One region of the Streptomyces sp. NPDC088747 genome, then DNA from elsewhere that is predicted to be linked to it. Evidence: riboswitches for the same ligand, from Rfam matches in the RefSeq annotation. Region 1 holds a riboswitch; the other holds the start of a gene.
The links. Region 1 has a riboswitch for S-adenosylmethionine ahead of thrC (threonine synthase). Riboswitches for the same ligand answer to the same signal wherever they lie in the genome.

Region 1 (8,770 bases):
TGAGCCATGCCTAACTCCCCTATTACTGGCCCTTGCACAGGACCGCACTTCGCGGGCCCGGGTCAGACCTCACCCCCCAAGGATTGGGGGTGTGCGCCGGAACGCGTCGACCGCGGCTGAATGTATCCGTCCAACTGCCCTCTGCAACAGGTCAATCGGACGAGAATTCTGGGCAAGACCGATCGGGAATATCCGGAGAATTCGCAAAGATTCCGGGCAAGTCGGGCCCCATAAATGCCATAAACGGCTCAAATATACGGGGTACATTGGCTGCTTCTTGTCGGGCGTCACGCGAGGACTCATATGCACCCGGCATGGAACCGACTCGAAAGCGAAGCAGCTTCCCCAACTGTACCGCGCTCAATCATACAGAATTGCCCCCTCCGCTTCTCTCACGGAGGGGGCAATTCGATGAACTCTCGGTAATTACCATTACCGAAGGTAACGGCGATTACTCAGTGTCAGCAGGGGTCAGCCGCCCGCGACGGCCGGGATGATCGAGACGCCCGCGCCGTCCGGCGTCGCCGTCTCCAGGCCCTGCTCGAAGCGGACGTCGTCGTCGTTCACGTACACGTTGACGAAGCGGCGCAGCTTGCCCTGGTCGTCCAGGACGCGCGCGGCGATGCCGGTGTGGTTCTGCTCCAGGTCGGCGATCACCTCGCCGAGGGTGCCGCCCTCGGCGGGCACCTCGGCCTTGCCGCCGGTGTAGGTGCGCAGGATGGTGGGGATGCGGACGTTGACGCTCACGATTGACCTCCGGTCAGGTTTACGGGCCCATGGGCGCGGTGCTGATACGGCATTCCAGCGGAACGCCCCCGCTCAGGACGCGAGGCCGGCCTCGCGGAAGGAGTCCAGGTTCGGGCGGATGGTCGCGGTGAGCCCGGTGTCCGAGGCCACCGCGTCCAGGGTCTTGAGACCGTCGCCGGTGTTGAGGACGACGGTGGTGAGGGTCGGGTCGAGCAGACCGTTCTCGATCAGCTTCTTCGTCACACCCACCGTGACGCCACCCGCCGTCTCGGCGAAGATCCCCTCGGTCCGCGCGAGGAGCTTGATCGCCTCGACGATCTGCTCGTCGTCCACGTCCTCCACAGCACCGCCCGTGCGCCGCGCGATGTCGAGCACGTAGGGCCCGTCGGCCGGGTTGCCGATGGCGAGCGACTTGGCGATGGTGTCGGGCTTCTGGGGCCGTACGACGTCGTGGCCGGCCTTGTAGGCCACGGACACCGGCGAGCAGCCCTCGGCCTGGGCACCGAAGATCTTGTACGGCCTGTCCTCGACGAGGCCGAGCTCGATCAGCTCCTTCAGACCCTTGTCGATCTTCGTGAGCTGGGAGCCGGAGGCGATCGGGACCACCAGCTGGTCGGGCAGCCGCCAGCCGAGCTGCTCGCAGATCTCGTACGCGAGGGTCTTGGAGCCCTCCGCGTAGTACGGCCGCAGGTTGACGTTGACGAAGCCCCAGCCCTCGCCGGCCGGGTCGCCGATCAGCTCGGAGCAGAAACGGTTCACGTCGTCGTAGTTGCCCTCGATGCCGACGAGCTCCCCGCCGTACACCGCGGCCATGACGATCTTGCCCTGCTCCAGGTCGTGCGGGATGAACACACAGGAGCGGAAGCCGGCGCGGGCAGCCGCTGCGCCCACGGCGCCGGCGAGGTTGCCGGTGGAGGAGCAGGAGAGGGTGGTGAAGCCGAAGGCGCGGGCGGCCTCGATGGCCTGGGCTACGACGCGGTCCTTGAAGGAGTGCGTCGGGTTGCCCGAGTCGTCCTTGACGAAGAGCCTGCCCGGGTTGACGCCCAGCTCGCGCGCCAGGTTGTCGGCCTTGACGAGCTTGGTCCAGCCGGGGTTGATGTTCGGCTTCTCCGCGACGTCCGCCGGTACCGGCAGGAGCGGCGCGTAACGCCAGATGTTTGCCGGGCCCGCTTCGATGCGCTTGCGGAGGTCCTCGGTCTCGTAGGAGGAGAAGTCGTACGCGATCTCCAGCGGTCCGAAACACTCCTCGCAGGCGAAGACCGGACCGAGGGGCACTCGGTGGCCGCACTCGCGGCAGGAAAGCGCGGCGGCGGGGCCCAGATCGACGGAGTTCGCGGAATCCGGGGAGGTCACGGTGTTCGTGGTGTTCGCGGTGGTGCTTGCGACAGTCTGCGCAGCCATGGAGGCGAGGCCCTTTCTCCTCATCTTCCTCACGACGCACTTCGCCGTGAGACGGATTTGGCACCTTCCCGAGCCGGGAGCCTCACCACGTCGACGTGACAAGAACCAGCTGGAGGGTTGCCGGGGCTTCAACGGGCCGTATCCCTCTGCCCCTCTGGATGAGCGGTATTCAGTTGTACGCTCAACGACCCCCGACATGCGATGGTCATCAGCGTTGTTCAAGACTGTAACCGAAGGCCTGGATGGTGGAGAGAGCCGTCCGAACCGCGAGATGCCGGAGACACCCCCTGCCGGCGCGGCGACGGGCACAAGCATCCCAATGAACGCAAGGGAGAGCCGCACGTGCTGGAAGACGTCGAGCGCTGGCTGAGCACGCGCTCCTGGTCCGTGAGTGACCGCCCGCTCAAGAAACTCATCGCCGCGAAACGCTCCACCCATTCCACGGTGAGCGTGGTCCTCCCCGCCCTCAACGAGGAGAAGACGGTCGGGGAGATCGTCTCCGTCATCCGCCGCGACCTGATGACCCGGAACGTCCCCCTCGTCGACGAGATCGTCGTCATCGACTCGGGCTCGACGGACCGCACCTCCGAGGTCGCCGCCGCGGCCGGCGCCCGGGTCGTCCACAGGGACGACATACTCCCCCGCATCCCGGCCGTGCCCGGCAAGGGCGAGGTCCTGTGGCGGTCACTCCTCGTGACCAGCGGCGACATCGTCTGTTTCATCGACGCGGACCTCAAGGAGTTCTCCTCGGACTTCGTCACCGGGATCGTGGGGCCGCTCCTCACCGATCCGGGCGTGGATCTGGTCAAGGCGATGTACGACCGCCCGCTGAACCTGCCGGGCGAGCCCTCCTCCGGCAGGACGGCGGCCGGCCAGGGCGGCCGTGTCACCGAACTGATGGCCCGCCCCCTGCTGAACATGCACTGGCCGCAGCTGGCCGGATTCGTCCAGCCGCTCGGCGGCGAGTACGCGGCCCGCCGCTCGCTCCTCGAACAGCTGCCGTTCCCCGTCGGATACGGCGTGGAACTGGGCATGCTCGTCGACGCCCTGCACCTGGTGGGCCTGGACGCGCTCGCCCAGGTCGACGTCGGCGTCCGCAAGCACCGGCACCAGGACGGCCAGGCGCTGGGCCGGATGTCCGCCGCGATCTACCGCACCGCGCAGCTCCGGCTCGCCCGCGGCCACCTCATCCGTCCGGCCCTCACCCAGTTCGAACGGGGCGAGTCGGGCTTCGAGCCGCGCACCTATTCCGTCGATACGGAGGAACGGCCTCCGATGGCGGAGATCTCGGAGTACCAGGCGCGCAGAGCGGCGTGATCCCGGGGGCCGAATACGTCCTCGCGGTACCCCGTCCGTACGTTTGAGCGTTTCCGGGCCGGGCTAGGTTGAGGCGTATGGCTTCCACGGCTTCCACCGCATCTCCGCAGGGTTCCCATCGGATCCTCGTCGCGTCCAACCGCGGCCCCGTCTCCTACGACGTCCACGAGGACGGCTCGCTGCACCCCAGGCGGGGTGGCGGCGGGCTGGTCTCGGGGCTGTCGGCGATCGGCCCGGACGCGGGCGCCCTGTGGGTGTGCTCCGCGCTGGGCGAAGGGGACCGTGAGGCGGTGCGGCGCGGGGTCGGCGAGGACGGCGTACGGATGCTGGACATCGACGCCGACACGCACGCGGACGCCTACAACGGCATCGCGAACTCGGTGCTGTGGTTCGTCCACCACATGCTCTACCAGACGCCGCTGGAGCCGGTCTTCGACGTGGAGTTCCGGCGCCAGTGGGCGTCGTACGAGGCCTACAACCGTGCCTTCGCCGAGGCCCTGGCCGACGAGGCGGCGCAGGGTGCCGTGGTCGTCGTGCAGGACTACCACCTGACGCTGGTCCCCGGCATGCTCCGGGAGCTCCGTCCCGACCTGCGGATCGGCCACTTCTCGCACACCCCGTGGGCGCCGGTCGACTACTTCCGCCTCCTCCCCGACGACATCGCCGAGCAGGTGCTGCGCGGCATGCTCGGCGCCGACCGCCTCGGCTTCCTCACCCACCGCTGGGCGTCCGCGTTCACCGCGTGCGCCGAGGAGGTCGTCGGCGGCCTCGGGGACACCCGCGTCGGCGTGCACGGGCTCGGCGCGGACGGCGACTTCCTGCGCGAGCGTTCGCACGAGGCGGACGTCGCCGAACGGATGGTCACACTGCGTGAGCAGATCGGCGAGGGCCGGAAGGCGATCGTGCGGGTCGACCGCACCGAGCTGTCGAAGAACATCGTGCGCGGCCTGCGGGCCTACCGGCAGCTCCTGGAGGACCAGCCGTCCTGGCGCGAGCGCGTCGTGCACGTCGCCTTCGCCTACCCCTCGCGGCAGGACCTCGCCGTGTACCGCGACTACACCGCCGAGGTGCAGCGGGTCGCCGACGACATCAACTCCGCCTACGGCACGCCCGGCTGGACCCCGGTCGTCCTGCACGTCAAGGACGACTTCGCCCGCTCCCTCGCCGCCTACCGGCTCGCCGACGTCGCCCTCGTCAACCCCATCAGGGACGGCATGAACCTCGTCGCCAAGGAGGTGCCCGTCGTCTCCGACGAGGGATGCGCGCTGGTGCTGTCCCGGGAGGCGGGGGCGTACGAGGAGCTGGGCGACGACGCGATCGTGGTGAACCCGTACGACGTGGTCGGCACCGCGCGGGCACTGCACGAGGCACTGTCCATGGGCACCGGCGAGCGGGCCGAACGCACGAAACGCCTGGCCGCCGCGGCGACGGCACTGCCCCCGGCCCAGTGGTTCCTCGAACAGCTCCGGGAGCTGGAGAACAAGGTCTAGGAGTGGCCCAGGAGTGGCCTAGGAGAGCTCCGCCGCCAGGGCCCTCAGCAGCTGTACGACCCCCGCGGGGCCGTCCACGACCAGGTCGGCCCGCTCCGCCAGTTCCGCCACCTCGGAGCTGCCGCTGCACACCAGCAGGCCCGGAACACCCACGGAGCGGAGTACCTCGACGGCCGCGAAGGCGGGGAGGTCGCCGAGGTCGTCGCCCGCGTACAGGACGGCCTCGGCGCCCGTCTCGCGGACGTGGTCGAGCAGGGCGACGCCCTTGTCCATCCCCGGCGGGCGGAGCTCCAGGACCATGCGGCCCGGCTCGACGATCAGACCGTGCCGGGCCGCCAGCTCCGTCAGCGGCCCCCGCAGCGCCTCGAACGCCGCCTGCGGGTCCGCCGCCCTGCGCGTGTGTACGGCGACCGCCCGGCCCTTCTCCTCGGTCCAGGTTCCCGGCCCCGCGCCGACCGCGGCGAGGATCCCGGGCAGTTCGGCGCGGGCCGCGGCGACCCCGGGGTACGGGGCGGGAGCGCTGACCTCACCGCTGCGCGCGTCCCACCGCTCGGCGCCGTAGTGCCCCAGTACGACCAGGTGCTCCAGGCCCGGCACGTCCGCGAAGCCGCCGTGCTCGACCGCCACGGTGGCCGGGCGGCCGGTGATGACCGCCACCGAGGCGATCCTCGGGGCGAGGGCCGCCAGGGCCGGGACCGCGTCCGGGTGGGCGCGGGCCTGCTCCGGGTCCGCGACGATCGGGGCGAGGGTTCCGTCGAAGTCCAGGCCGATCACCGTCCGGCCCGGGTGGGCGAGGACGGCGTCGAGCCCGGCGCGGCCGGCGGGAGTGACGGGGGTCGGCAGCTTCGCCGCGTGGTCAGCCATGGTGCGACCCTATCCGCGCCCACCGGCAGAACGTTTTCTCGCCCCCTCCGCCCCTTCCCGTCCCGTCCCTGGGGGCTGCGCCCCCAGACCCCCCTGTCGCGCTTCGCGCTCGTCCTCAAACGCCGGACGGGCTGAAGAATTTCAGCCCCTCCGGCGTTTGAGGAGCGGGGGTTCGGGGGCGGAGCCCCCGAGTACGGGACGGGTAGGGGCGGAGGGGGCGAAAAACACCTCAGCGCTCGCCCCGGCGGGCGTCGCGTACACGCCGCAGCCGGTTCACCGTCACCGGATCATGGGCGAGAGCCCGAGGATCATCGAGCAGCGCGTTCAGGAGCTGGTAGTAACGCACGGGCGCCAGCCCGAGCCGCTCCCGTATCGCCCGCTCCTTCGCCCCGGGCCCGGAGAACCCCCGCCCCTCAAGGGCGAGAATCCCCCGCTCCCGCGGACCGAGCCCCTCGACAGGTTCCATGGCCATGGACAGCACGGTAGCCCCCGCCACCGACAGCCCTACGCCGCGTTGTCCGCCGCCCCGGCCTTCGCCTGAAGCGACCCCAGCACCCCGGCGGGACTGCCGTTCACCCCCACGGCCTTGCCGATCTGCTCCTTGATGTCGGCGCTGACACCGGCCCAGGAGGTCTTGTCGACGGGGTACAGCTCGGCGGTGGGGAGTTCGCCGAGGAAGGGGGCGAGATCCTGGTCGTCGCTGTCGGCGGCCATCGCCTCGGACGCGGACGTGGTGACCGGCAGCAGGTCGTACTCACGGGAGAAGGCGAGGACGTTCTCGTCGCTGTAGACGAAGTCGAGGAAGTCACCGACCTGCTCGGCGTGGCCGTTCTGCTTGAACGCCATCATCCAGTCGGCGACACCGAGCGTGGACTTGCTCTGTCCGTCGGCCCCGGGCATCGGCACCATGCCGTACTTCACGCCCTTGGCGGCGGCCGTCTTCATCAGCGTGGGGTGCCCGCTGAGCATCCCGACCTCGCCGCGGGTGAACGCGGCGAACGCGTCCGCCCGGTTGAGCTTCGCGGGCGCGGTCGGCCCGGTGAGCCCCTTGCCGACCAGCTCGTTCTTGAGCCAGGTGAACGTGTCGACGTTCGCCTCGGAGTCGATGGCGTACGTGCCGACGTTGTCGGTGTAGCCACCGCCGCCGCTCAGCATCCACTGCATCGTCTCGGCCTGCGCCTCCTCGGGCCCCAGCGGCAGCGCGTACGGGAACTTCACGCCGGCGTCCTTGAGCACCTCGGCGTCGGCGGCGAGCTGGTCCCAGGTCTTCGGCGGGGTGAGACCGGACTCGGCGAAGAGGGTCTTGTTGTAGAAGAGCAGCCGGGTGGAGGAGGCGAACGGCAGGCCGTACTGCGCCCGCTGCTGCTCCCCCGCGTCGGTGAGCTGGAGGGCGAAGTTGGCCTGCACGGGTATGGAGAGCAGTTCGTCGGCGGTGTAGAGCTGCCCCTTGGCCGCGTAGTCGGCGTACGCGCCGATCTGCGCCATGTCGGGCGCCTTCCCGGCCGCGACCATCTCCTTGACCTCACGGTCGACGTCGGTCCAGGAGTAGACGCTGACCTCGACCCTGACCGCCGGGTGGGCGGCCTCGTACTCGTCGACCAGCTTGTCCCAGTACTTCTGGGAGCTGTTGGCGTCGGAGTCCCCGTAGTCGGCGGCCACCAGCCGCAGCGTCACGTCCTCGGACTCCTCGGAGCTTCCGCAGCCGCCGAGGGTCGCTGTCATGCCCAGTGCGGACATCATCGCGATCATTCCTGTCGTACGCCGCCGCACCGCTTCGCCTCAACCCTCTGTTGACTCAATGTTCGATATCCCGGCATAAGGTCTACACCACGTAAGTGGACTAGACCTCTTCCGGGTTCACGGGCCACACTGTCCTCGTGAGACATGTCATCGCCCTTGATGTGGGCGGCACCGGGATGAAGGCCGCCCTCGTCGGCGCCGACGGCGGGCTTCTCCATCAGGCACGCCGGGCGACCGGACGGGAGCGCGGGCCGGACGCCGTCGTCGAGGGCATCCTCGGCTTCGCGGCCGAGCTGCGCGCGTACGGCGAACGGCACCTCGGCGAGCGAGCCGCAGCCGCCGGGGTCGCCGTCCCCGGCATCGTCGACGCCGACCTCGGCATCGCCGTGTACGCGGCCAACCTCGGCTGGCGCGACGTTCCCCTGCGCGACCTGCTCGGCGCCCGCCTCGGCGGCGTACCGGTGGCGCTCGGGCACGACGTGCGCACCGGCGGCCTCGCGGAGGGCCGGATCGGCGCGGGGCGGGGAGCGGACCGCTTCTTCTTCGTGCCGCTGGGCACCGGCATCGCGGGCGCCATCGGCATCGGCGGCCGGGTGGAGGCGGGCGCGCACGGCTTCGCGGGCGAGATCGGCCACATCGTCGTACGGCCGGGCGGGGTTCCGTGTCCCTGCGGCCAGCACGGCTGTCTGGAGCGGTACGCGTCCGCCGCGGCCGTCAGCCAGGCCTGGGCGGCGGCCTCCGGCGACCCGGCCGCGGAGGCGGCCGACTGCGCGAAGGCCGTCGAGTCCGGCGACGAGCGGGCCCTGCGGGTCTGGCAGGACGCCGTCGACGCGCTCGCCGACGGGCTCGTCACCGCCCTCACCCTGCTGGACCCGCGCACGCTGATCATCGGTGGCGGTCTGGCCGAGGCCGGGGAAACCTTGTTCACACCACTGCGGGCCGCGGTCGAGCGGCGCGTGACCTTCCAGAAACTGCCCTCCATCGTCCCCGCCGCCCTCGGGGACACCGCCGGATGCCTCGGCGCCGGCCTGCTGGCCTGGGACCTCCTGGCCAGGACCGGCACCGGCACCCGCACCGACACCGCCCGACCGGCCGGATCCGCTGACCGCGGCGATCCCGCCGACTCCGCCGACTCCACCGACTCCACCCGCTCCACCGACCCCACCGACTCCCCGGAGGTATCCGCCTGATGGCCACTAGCAAGGTTTTCG
Region 2 (8,770 bases), on a different contig from region 1:
TGTGGCTGCCGGCTTCGGGGTCGCTCCACACGGTGGTGTTGTTGACGCCCGGGAAGTGTGCCGCGAGGTGGATCTGCTTGAGCGGCTTGTCGGTCGACCTGCTCATGAGTGGGGTCCCTCCGGCTCAGACGTGGGCGGCGTAGCGGTTGGCGGGGCGGGCCAGTCCGAGCAGCCCGCGCAGGGTGTCGGCCTCGTACGAGCGCCGGAAAGCGTCCCGCCGCTGGAGTTCGGGGACCAGGCCCCTGGTGATCGCCGGCAGGTCGTGGCCGGCGACGGCGGGGCGCAGCCGGAAGCCGGTCAGCCCGGCCTCGCGCAACTCCTGGAGCAGGTCCGCCAGTTGGACGGGTGTTCCGGTGAAGACCCGTGCGTCGCTGGTGTACGGGTAGCCCGCGAGGGCGTCGAGGCGCTCCCGGCGGGCCGTCGCGGCGGCGGGGTCGTCGTCGAGGAACACCACCAGGTCCCCGAAGAGGTGCAACGGCTCCTCGGCGCGTCCGGCGGCCGCCTGTTCCGTGCATACGGCGGCGACGACGGCGCGTGCCTGCTCGGCGTCGTGCGGAGTGACGTATCCGAGGTCGGCGCTGCGGCCGAGGAGCCGGAACGGCGCGCCCGTCCCGGACTCGTGGGCGAGTGCGGTGACCAGGGGCTGCCCCTGCGGCGGACGGGGGGTGATCGAGGGGCCCTTGACGCTGAAGTGCCTGCCCTCGAAGTCGATGTAGTGGAGTTTGTCGCGGTCGACGAAGCGGCCGGTGGCGACGTCGCGGATCTCCGCGTCGTCCTCCCAGCTGTCCCACAGCCGGCGCACCGCCTCGACGTAGTCGGCGGTCTCCTCGAAGAGGTCGACGAGCAACTCCCGTAGCGCCGGGGTCTCCAGGTCCTCGATGCGGAGCTTCGGGAACGAACGGCGTCCGAAGTGCGCGGCCTCATTCTGCCGCGCCGAGGCCTGGACGCGCAGGCCTGCCCGGCCGGTGCTCACGTAGTCGAGCGTGGCGATGGCCTTGGAGGTGTGGAAGGGCTCCGTGTGGGTGGTGACAACGGTCGGCACCAGGCCGATGTGGCTGGTCAACGGCGCGACGCGGGCGGCGATGAGGACGGCGTCGAGCCGGCCGCGCACCTGGTCGGTGCGTGCGTCCGGTTCGCTGAGGCGGGCGGACTGGGGGCCGAGTCCGTCCTCGATGGTCACGAAGTCGAGCAGACCGCGCTCGGCCTCGGTGATGAGGTCCGTCCAGTACCCGGCGGTGAACAGCTCGTCGGGGCGGGCCACCGGCTCGCGCCAGGCAGCGGGGTGCCAGCCGGCGCCGTCGAGGGCGACGGCCAGGTGGAGCGGGGCGGAGGAAGGGGAGGAGGACGAGGGCAACGAAGGTGACGAGGACACGAGAAGGGTGCCTTCCTGATCGACCGTACGAGATCGCCGGGCCTCGGTGCGGAGGGTGCGGCGGCTGGGTGACGGGTCAGGGACGACAGAGCGCGCCGGCCACGCGCTGGAGGTCGATGTGCGGCCGGGTGTGGAGATGCACGCGCCGACGCGGGGCGAGGACCATGACATGGAGGCGGAGTGCGTCCCACACGTCGGTCACCTCCACCCTTTCGGCTCGGCGGGCCAGGGGCCGCGCCGGCGTCGCGCTTGCGGAACCACGGGACGGGTGCCGCCTGGTCGTCACCTGGAGCACCCCGCCGCGGAGGAGGGTTGCCGGTCAGCAAGCCAGGGCTTGACGCTGACGCTCATAACCTGCTGTGGACGTTACGGGAGGCCACAGCGGTGCGCAATGCCCGGGGATCATGCCCGTTCTCACACTCGCCGCACACTTCGCCGCGTGCCCTCGACAACGACAACCACTGGGCCGCGCGATCTGTTCCGCGTCGCATATCAGGGCGCTGACACGCCTGTTCCACCTCTCAAGTGGCGGTTGCGACAGACCTGATGACCATCTGGTGAGACTGCGGCGAAGGCCTTCTTGACGGCCTCACGGAGCGCGCCGACACTGTCGGGGACGGTCACGATTGTCAGCGCCCTTCGGGCAGGTTCTCCCTGTCCGTGAGGTCATCGGCCCCGGCTCGCTGGCAGGCAACCCTTCCACCGCGACGGGGTGCCCCGGGTGACGACCGGGTTCCGCCGGTGCGGCGGGACAAGCGTGGTCTCGCGTCTCGCGAGCCCCGAGTGCGGAACCGGTGGGAATGACGAAGAGCGGTTTGACGAGGCGCCTGCACATCGATCTGTTGCGTGTCTCCAGCGCGTACTAGTCCGAGCGATCCGGACCGGTAAGCAGCGCAGTCACTCCGTTCCGCCGCGGTGCCCACAAGGTGGCCGTGGCCTCCTCGCCCCATGGAGAGTCATGTCCGAGACAATGTCGCACGCCTCAAACACCGGCACCTCCTGTACCCCGACCTCGTGCGTTCCCGGCTCGCTGGAGGCGATCCCCCACCCCCGGATCTCCGCCGCGCCGTCCGCCCGCCCGCACCGCTTCCGCAGCCGCATCGGAGTCGGCCTCGCCGGCGGCTTCTACCCGGCGCCGCACCGCTACGAGCTCTACCTGTCGGCGCGCTGTCCCCTCTCGCTGCGTGTCTCGATCACTCTGGGCCTGCTGGGCCTCAGGGACTCGGTCGCCACCACGCTGGTGGCGCTCCCCGCCGACACCCCCACCGCGTTCGCCGCACTGCGCGGGGCGTACGAGGCCACCTGGCACCACTACGACGGCCCGCTGACCGCGCCCGCCCTGTGCGACCGGTGGAGCGGACGCGTCGTCAGCAACCACACGCCGGACATCCTGCGCGACCTCGGCGACCTCCTCACCGACGGGGCCGGATCCCACAACTCCCCGCTCCGCCCGCCGGAACTGGCCGCGGACGTCGACGACCTGCGCGACCTACTGGACCGGGAGCTGACGCCGGGTACGCCATCAGCCGTGCGGTCGGCGGCACTTGACTTGCTGAATCGCCAACTGGCCGCCGGTCCGTACGCGTTGGGCAAGGACCTGACCGCGGCGGATGTGGACCTCTGGGTCGCCCTCGTCCAACTGGAGGCGACGGACGACCTGTCCGCGTACCCGCTCCTCCAGGACTACGTGCGACGCCTCGACGCGCACCCCGCCTTCCACCGGAGTCTGTGAAGCCGCCCTGTCGTCACGTGCGGGATTCCAGGGCGGCCCGGGTGTCGTTGCCGTAGACGCCCGTCTCGTCGCCCCGGATCCCGTACCAGAGCTGGAAACGGGCCACCGCGGCGGTGAGCGTGGGGTCGTAGGTGCCGCTGGTGCCGCCGCTCCGGTACACGTCCGGGATGCCGAGGAGCCGTTCCTGGAGCTCCGTCACCTCGGGGCCGCTGTCACCCTCCCGGAGAGTGCCGGGGCCGTCCGGGTCGGCCGCGCGGGAGGGGTCCTGGGCGACAGGCGCCGTCGCGGACGGGGCGGCGGCCGACGACGGACCGCCGCCGTCCCCACCGTCGCCCGGGAGCAGCATGGCCAGGCCGAATCCGGTCAGCGCTGCCGCCGCCACCGCGACGGCGACCGCGGCCCGGCGCTGCCCTGGGGAGAGGCCCGTGGAGAGTGAGCGCGGCCTGCTCGGTTCACGTCTCGGCTCCGCGGGCTTCGGCCGTGCCGCGGCCTTCGGCCGCTCGCCACCGGCCGTGTAGTCCTCGCCCGACAGGACCGGCGAGAACTCCTCCGTCTCGCTGTCCCACGTCGGCGACAGCTTGATCGACTCATAGCCTTCGCCGGAGTCGGCGTTCTGCTGATCCTCACGGAACTCCCTGAGCAGGTCCGCGAGTGCCTCGGTCCGGCGGCGGCGCTGGACATAGGTGGGTTCGAGCGCCGGGCGGCGCGTAGGCTGCCCGCCTTCGGGCGGTGTCGACACACTGCTCTCCTTCCGTGCGCGCGGTCTCCCGCCATCCCTGTGGAGAGATACGGAGCCATCGGCACGGGAGTTCAGCCGTGGCCCCTCTCTCCGCCCGGCGCTCGGCAGCGGGCACGCGGGGGCCGCGCGCAAGCACATCCCTACACAGTCACGGAGAGTGACTGACATGGAGTGGCGCGGATACCTCGATAGCCGAGCGAAAGCCGTGTTCCGCCCTCATCTGCTCCACCGTGCGTCTCACTAAAGCCCGCGCGACAGTCGTACAACGTGAAGAATGGCTGCGAGGGGGTAGGACCACCTTCGGAGAGCGGAGAGGGTCGCGGTGGCTTCGAGCAAGGAACGGGATGTGGCGGCCCGGCAGCGCTTCGACATGGCTGACGCCGTGCCCCTGCTGCTCGATGCCCGCAGGGCGGTGACCAGCTGGACCGCGGACGCCGAACGGCTGCTCGGTTACACCTCCGGGGAAGTGCTCGGACGGCCCGCCGCCGACCTGCTGATTCCCGAGGACGCGGCGCGGGTCCCGGAGCTGGCCGAGCGGTGCCGCGGCGACGGCGGCTGGGCCGGGCTTCTCTCCGCACTGCACCGCGACGGGCACCCGCTGAGGCTGATGGTGCGGGTCGTTCCCCTGCGGGCGGGCGGCGGCCCGGCGCGCTGGGTGGTGCTCCTGGCCGAGCTGGCGGACGGCCGGGGCTGGGACATGAGCCGGTCGGTGCTGGAGCGGATCACCTCGCGTTCGCCGGTGGGCATAGCGATTCTGGACACGGACCTGCGGTACGTGTGGTCCAACACCGCGCTGGAGCAGTTCGGCGGCGGCCCGCCAACCCGGCGCCTGGGGCGCAGGCTCGCCGATGTGCAGCCGGGTCTCGACGCCGAGCTGATCGAGGCGCAGATGCACCGGGTGCTGGAGACCGGCGAACCGGTGGCCGGGTACGAGCACGTGGGCCGGCTGCGCTCCGCGCCGCACCGCGAGACGTCCCACTCCATGTCGTTCGTCCGTCTGGAGGACGACCAGGGTCACCCGATCGGCGTGTACTACACGGTCGTCGACATCGGCGAGAGCTACCGCGCCCGCCGCCGGCTCGCCCTCCTCGACCGGGCGGGCGAACACATCGGCCGCAGCCTGGACGTCATGCAGACGGCGCAGGAACTGGCCGATGTCGCCGTGCCGGGGCTGGCCGACTTCGTGACGGTGGACCTGCTGGAGTCGGTGCTCAAGGGAGGCGAACCCGCACCCGGTCCGCGCAGTGACGCGGAGACGGTGCGGCTGCGGCGCGCCGGGCAGCGGTCGGTGCAGGGCGGCATCCCGGAAACCGCTGTCGGGATCGGCGATGTCGTGGCCTACGGGGCGGGCTCTCCCCCGATCAGGTGTCTGACCGACGGCGAGTCCTGGCTCGATGAGCGGCTGGACCCGCTCGCCAGGGAGTGGACCACCGGGGCTCCAGGGGGCCGGGCCGTCTCCTTCCTCGACCTCGGGCTGCACAGCGTGATGGTCGTGCCCATCCAGGCCCGCGGCGTGACCCTGGGCATCACCACGTTCTTCCGGCGCAGCCGCCAGGACCCCTTCGACGGGGACGACCTGGGCCTGGCCGAGGAGTTCGTGGGCCGGGCCGCCCTGTGCGTGGACAACGCCCGCCGCTACACCCGCGAGCGCGACGCGGCACTGATCCTCCAGCGCAACCTCCTCCCCCACCGCTTCCCCGACCAGGAAGCGGTGGAGGTCGCCGCCTGCTACCGGCCCGCGGACGAGCTGACCGGTCTCGCCGGCGACTGGTACGACGTGATCCCGCTGTCCGGGGCGCGGGTGGCCCTGGTGGTGGGCGAGGTGGCCGGTCACGGCATCGACGGCGCCGCGGCCATGGGACGGCTGCGGTCGGCCGTGCAGACCCTCGCCGATCTGGACCTGCCGCCGGAGGAGGTGCTGGCCCACCTCGATGACGTGGTCAGCCGTTCCGCCCGGGAGGAGGGCACCGGCGCCGACGACCGCACGAGCGGCATGCAGGCGGTCGGCGCCAGCTGTCTGTACGTCGTGTACGACCCGGTGAATGGGCACTGCGCCATGGCGAGCGCGGGCCATCCCGCACCCGCGATCGTCGCCCCCGACGGCACCGTCACGTTCGCGGACCTCCCGGCCGGTCCCCCTCTTGGCGTGGGCGGCCTGCCCTTCGAGTCCGTCGGCCTCGATCTCGCGGAAGGCAGTGTGCTCGCGCTGCACACCGACGGCCTCATCGCCACACCCCGTACCGGACGGGACCCGGAGGCGGGCCGGGAACGACTGCGCCTCGCGCTGGAGGCACACGGGCAGGAACTGGACGGACTGTGCCGACGGATCGTGGACGACCTCGTGCCGACACGTCCGTACGACGACGTGGCGCTGCTGATGGCCCGCACCCGTCGGCTCGGGGCCGGGCAGGTCGCGACCTGGGACCTGCCCATCGACCCGGCCGTCGTCGCCGAGGCCCGCAAGTCGAGCTCTCAGCAGCTGCACACCTGGGGTCTCGACGAACTGGCCTTCACCACCGAGCTGGTCGTGAGCGAACTCGTCACCAACGCTATCCGGCACGCCTCCGGCCCGATCCGGCTCCGCCTCATCAGCGACCAGGCGCTGATCTGCGAGGTCTTCGACGGCGGCGCGACGGCCCCGCACCTGCGACACCCCAAGACGACGGACGAGGGGGGCCGCGGACTGTTCCTGATCTCCCAGTTCACCCAGCGCTGGGGCACCCGCTACACCGCCGAGGGAAAGATCATCTGGGCGGAGCAGTCCCTCACGGAACCGACGGTCTGACATACGCGGACGGGGGCCGTTCCACCGAACGGCCCCCGGACACGGCTGCCGGTTCAGCAGTCGCGGAACTCGGGCGACTGATTGAGAATCTGCGAGCGCAGCGAGGTGAACCGGGCGTGCGTCTCGCCGCCCTGGGCCGCTGGGCGGAAGACGGCGACGCGGTGGCAGTTCATGAACGCGAGGGTGACGCCGAAGTGCCTCTCCAGGCTTCCACGGATCGCGTCGCTGGCCAGCGCCCGCAGCAACTGCCCGCGTTCCCTCTCCGAGGGCGGCGGCGTGTGGTTGTCGGCGAACTCCCGCTGCCCGTCGCCCAGTTCGCCGACAAGTCCGGCGATGAGGTCATAGGCGTACGGCAGTGACGTACGGACGGTTTCCACGAAGTCCCCTTCGCTGACCTGACCGCGTTCGGCTTCGGCGAGCAGCTTCGGGGAGACGTCGAGTGACATGAGAGAGCAGTCCTGTCGCTAGCTGTTTTTCGATGGTGTGCGGTGTCGCGAGGGGGGCGTACGGGGCCGCTCCACGGCCCGTGTGCCGCCGCGTCGCGGGCCGTGGCCCGGCGGATTTCGCCCGTTCGGACGCGGTGTTACGCGAGGGCGTCCGGGCCGTGCCGGAAGCCGGGGTCGATCTGTGCGGAGAGGTCACCGCCGGTCGCCCGGTCGGCCCAGGCGGCGGCGTTGCGGAGGTGGAAGGCGACGGCCTGTTCCTGGAACACCGCCCAGTCCTTCGTACGGGCGTCCAGCGCGGTTCGCAGCTGGTTCAGGGCGTGCCGGTTGTGCGGTTCCAAGTCGCCCTGTTCCCGGCCCTGTTCGCGGGCCCGCACCCAGGAGGAGTGCTGGAAGTACGTCAGCAGGTCGTCGCCGACGTGCTCCTTGAGGAACAGCACGTCGTCCTCGCCGGTGACCTTGTTCCCGATCACGGCGATCGGGATGTCGAACTCCTCGGCGTGGTCACGGTATTGGCGGTACACCGAGACACCCTTGCGGGTCGGCTCGGCGACCAGGAAGGTCAGGTCGAACCGGGTGAAGAGGCCGGAGGCGAAGGCGTCCGCGCCCGCGGTCATGTCGACGACGACGTACTCACCGGGGCCGTCGACGAGATGGTTGAGGTAGAGCTCGACGGCTCCGAGTTTGGAGTGGTAGCAGGCCACCCCGAGATCGCTCTCGTCGAACTCGCCCGTGGCCATCAGCGGTACGCCGTCCACCTCCTGGATGTGGTGGGAGTGCACGGCGTCCGAACCGAGGAGCTTCAGCAGGCGCGATCCCCGTCCCGGCGGGGTGGTCTTGATCATGGCCTCACCGGACGTGATCCGCGGGTTGTCGCCGCGCAGGAAGTCCTTGATCTCGCCCAGCCGTGTGCTGAGGGGCGCCACGGTGAGGGACTGGCCGTCAGCCAGGCCGAGGGCCTGGGCGAGGTGCTGGTTGATGTCGCCGTCGACGGCGACGAGGGGCGCACCGGCGTGCGCGAGGTGGCGGGCGAAGAGCGCCGACAGCGTGGTCTTCCCGCTGCCACCCTTCCCGACGAAGGCAGCACGCACGTCAGCCCTCCGGCCGCAACAGCCCGCGCTCGTACGCCTTGGCGAGTCGCTGCGGTACGAGGTACGAGGACCCGTCGACGGTGACAGGGACGAGCGGCACAGGCGCGGCCTTCCACTGTGCGCGGCGGTGGCGGGTGTTGCTGCGGGACATCTTCCGTTTGGGAACGGCCATGCGGATCTCCTCGTGAGCGTCGGGCTGACACGGCTCACGCTATCTGAAAATGGATCCCATTACCAAGATGTGCCGTCGGCCCAGCGAGTTACGCCGCGGACGACGCACTCGCGACACGGGCGTCCGGAATCACCAGGGACCAGGGGTCCTCTCACGGGTCACACGAGGCGATCCACCTCTCGCGCGGCACCCGCTTCGCGCGAATTCCGAGGCCGAACAAGGACATTCACGCGATATCCGCCAGTTACGCATTTCCCAAATCCTGGTGGACTGCCGGTGAGCGGGTCATGATGTAGTCATGACGATGGCGCTGCGGGCGTTGACGCGACTGGCGAGTTGGCCGGACCTGGCCGAGGCCTCGCCGAGCTGCGGCACGGGGCGGGCACTGCGCTCGGAGCAGGGCGAGATCGTCCACTTCCATACGGAACACGACGTC

Region 2: another riboswitch for S-adenosylmethionine. It lies ahead of ACIP79_RS26785 (putative leader peptide); the one in region 1 lies ahead of thrC (threonine synthase).

The regions. Positions count from the first base shown of each region.
Region 1 covers NZ_JBIVKZ010000018.1:62,956-71,725, forward strand. The annotation lists gene ACIP79_RS33470 (cold-shock protein) at 1-8, opposite strand, end outside; gene ACIP79_RS33475 (MoaD/ThiS family protein) at 472-747, opposite strand; gene thrC (threonine synthase) at 820-2,148, opposite strand; SAM riboswitch class I at 2,166-2,313, opposite strand; gene ACIP79_RS33485 (glucosyl-3-phosphoglycerate synthase) at 2,491-3,465, shown strand; gene ACIP79_RS33490 (trehalose-6-phosphate synthase) at 3,543-4,955, shown strand; gene otsB (trehalose-phosphatase) at 4,974-5,819, opposite strand; gene ACIP79_RS33500 (DUF3263 domain-containing protein) at 6,049-6,291, opposite strand; gene ACIP79_RS33505 (extracellular solute-binding protein) at 6,324-7,568, opposite strand; gene ACIP79_RS33510 (ROK family protein) at 7,697-8,749, shown strand; gene nagA (N-acetylglucosamine-6-phosphate deacetylase) at 8,749-8,770, shown strand, end outside.
Region 2 covers NZ_JBIVKZ010000012.1:165,517-174,286, forward strand. The annotation lists gene ACIP79_RS26775 (NtaA/DmoA family FMN-dependent monooxygenase) at 1-106, opposite strand, end outside; gene ACIP79_RS26780 (LLM class flavin-dependent oxidoreductase) at 125-1,372, opposite strand; gene ACIP79_RS26785 (putative leader peptide) at 1,449-1,538, opposite strand; SAM riboswitch class IV at 1,613-1,727, opposite strand; SAM riboswitch class IV at 1,991-2,136, shown strand; gene ACIP79_RS26790 (putative leader peptide) at 2,173-2,238, shown strand; gene ACIP79_RS26795 (glutathione S-transferase family protein) at 2,331-3,104, shown strand; gene ACIP79_RS26800 (peptidoglycan-binding protein) at 3,118-3,843, opposite strand; gene ACIP79_RS26805 (SpoIIE family protein phosphatase) at 4,214-6,628, shown strand; gene ACIP79_RS26810 (SCO5389 family protein) at 6,682-7,074, opposite strand; gene ACIP79_RS26815 (ATP-binding protein) at 7,212-8,162, opposite strand; gene rpmF (50S ribosomal protein L32) at 8,164-8,334, opposite strand; gene ACIP79_RS26825 (luciferase family protein) at 8,633-8,770, shown strand, end outside.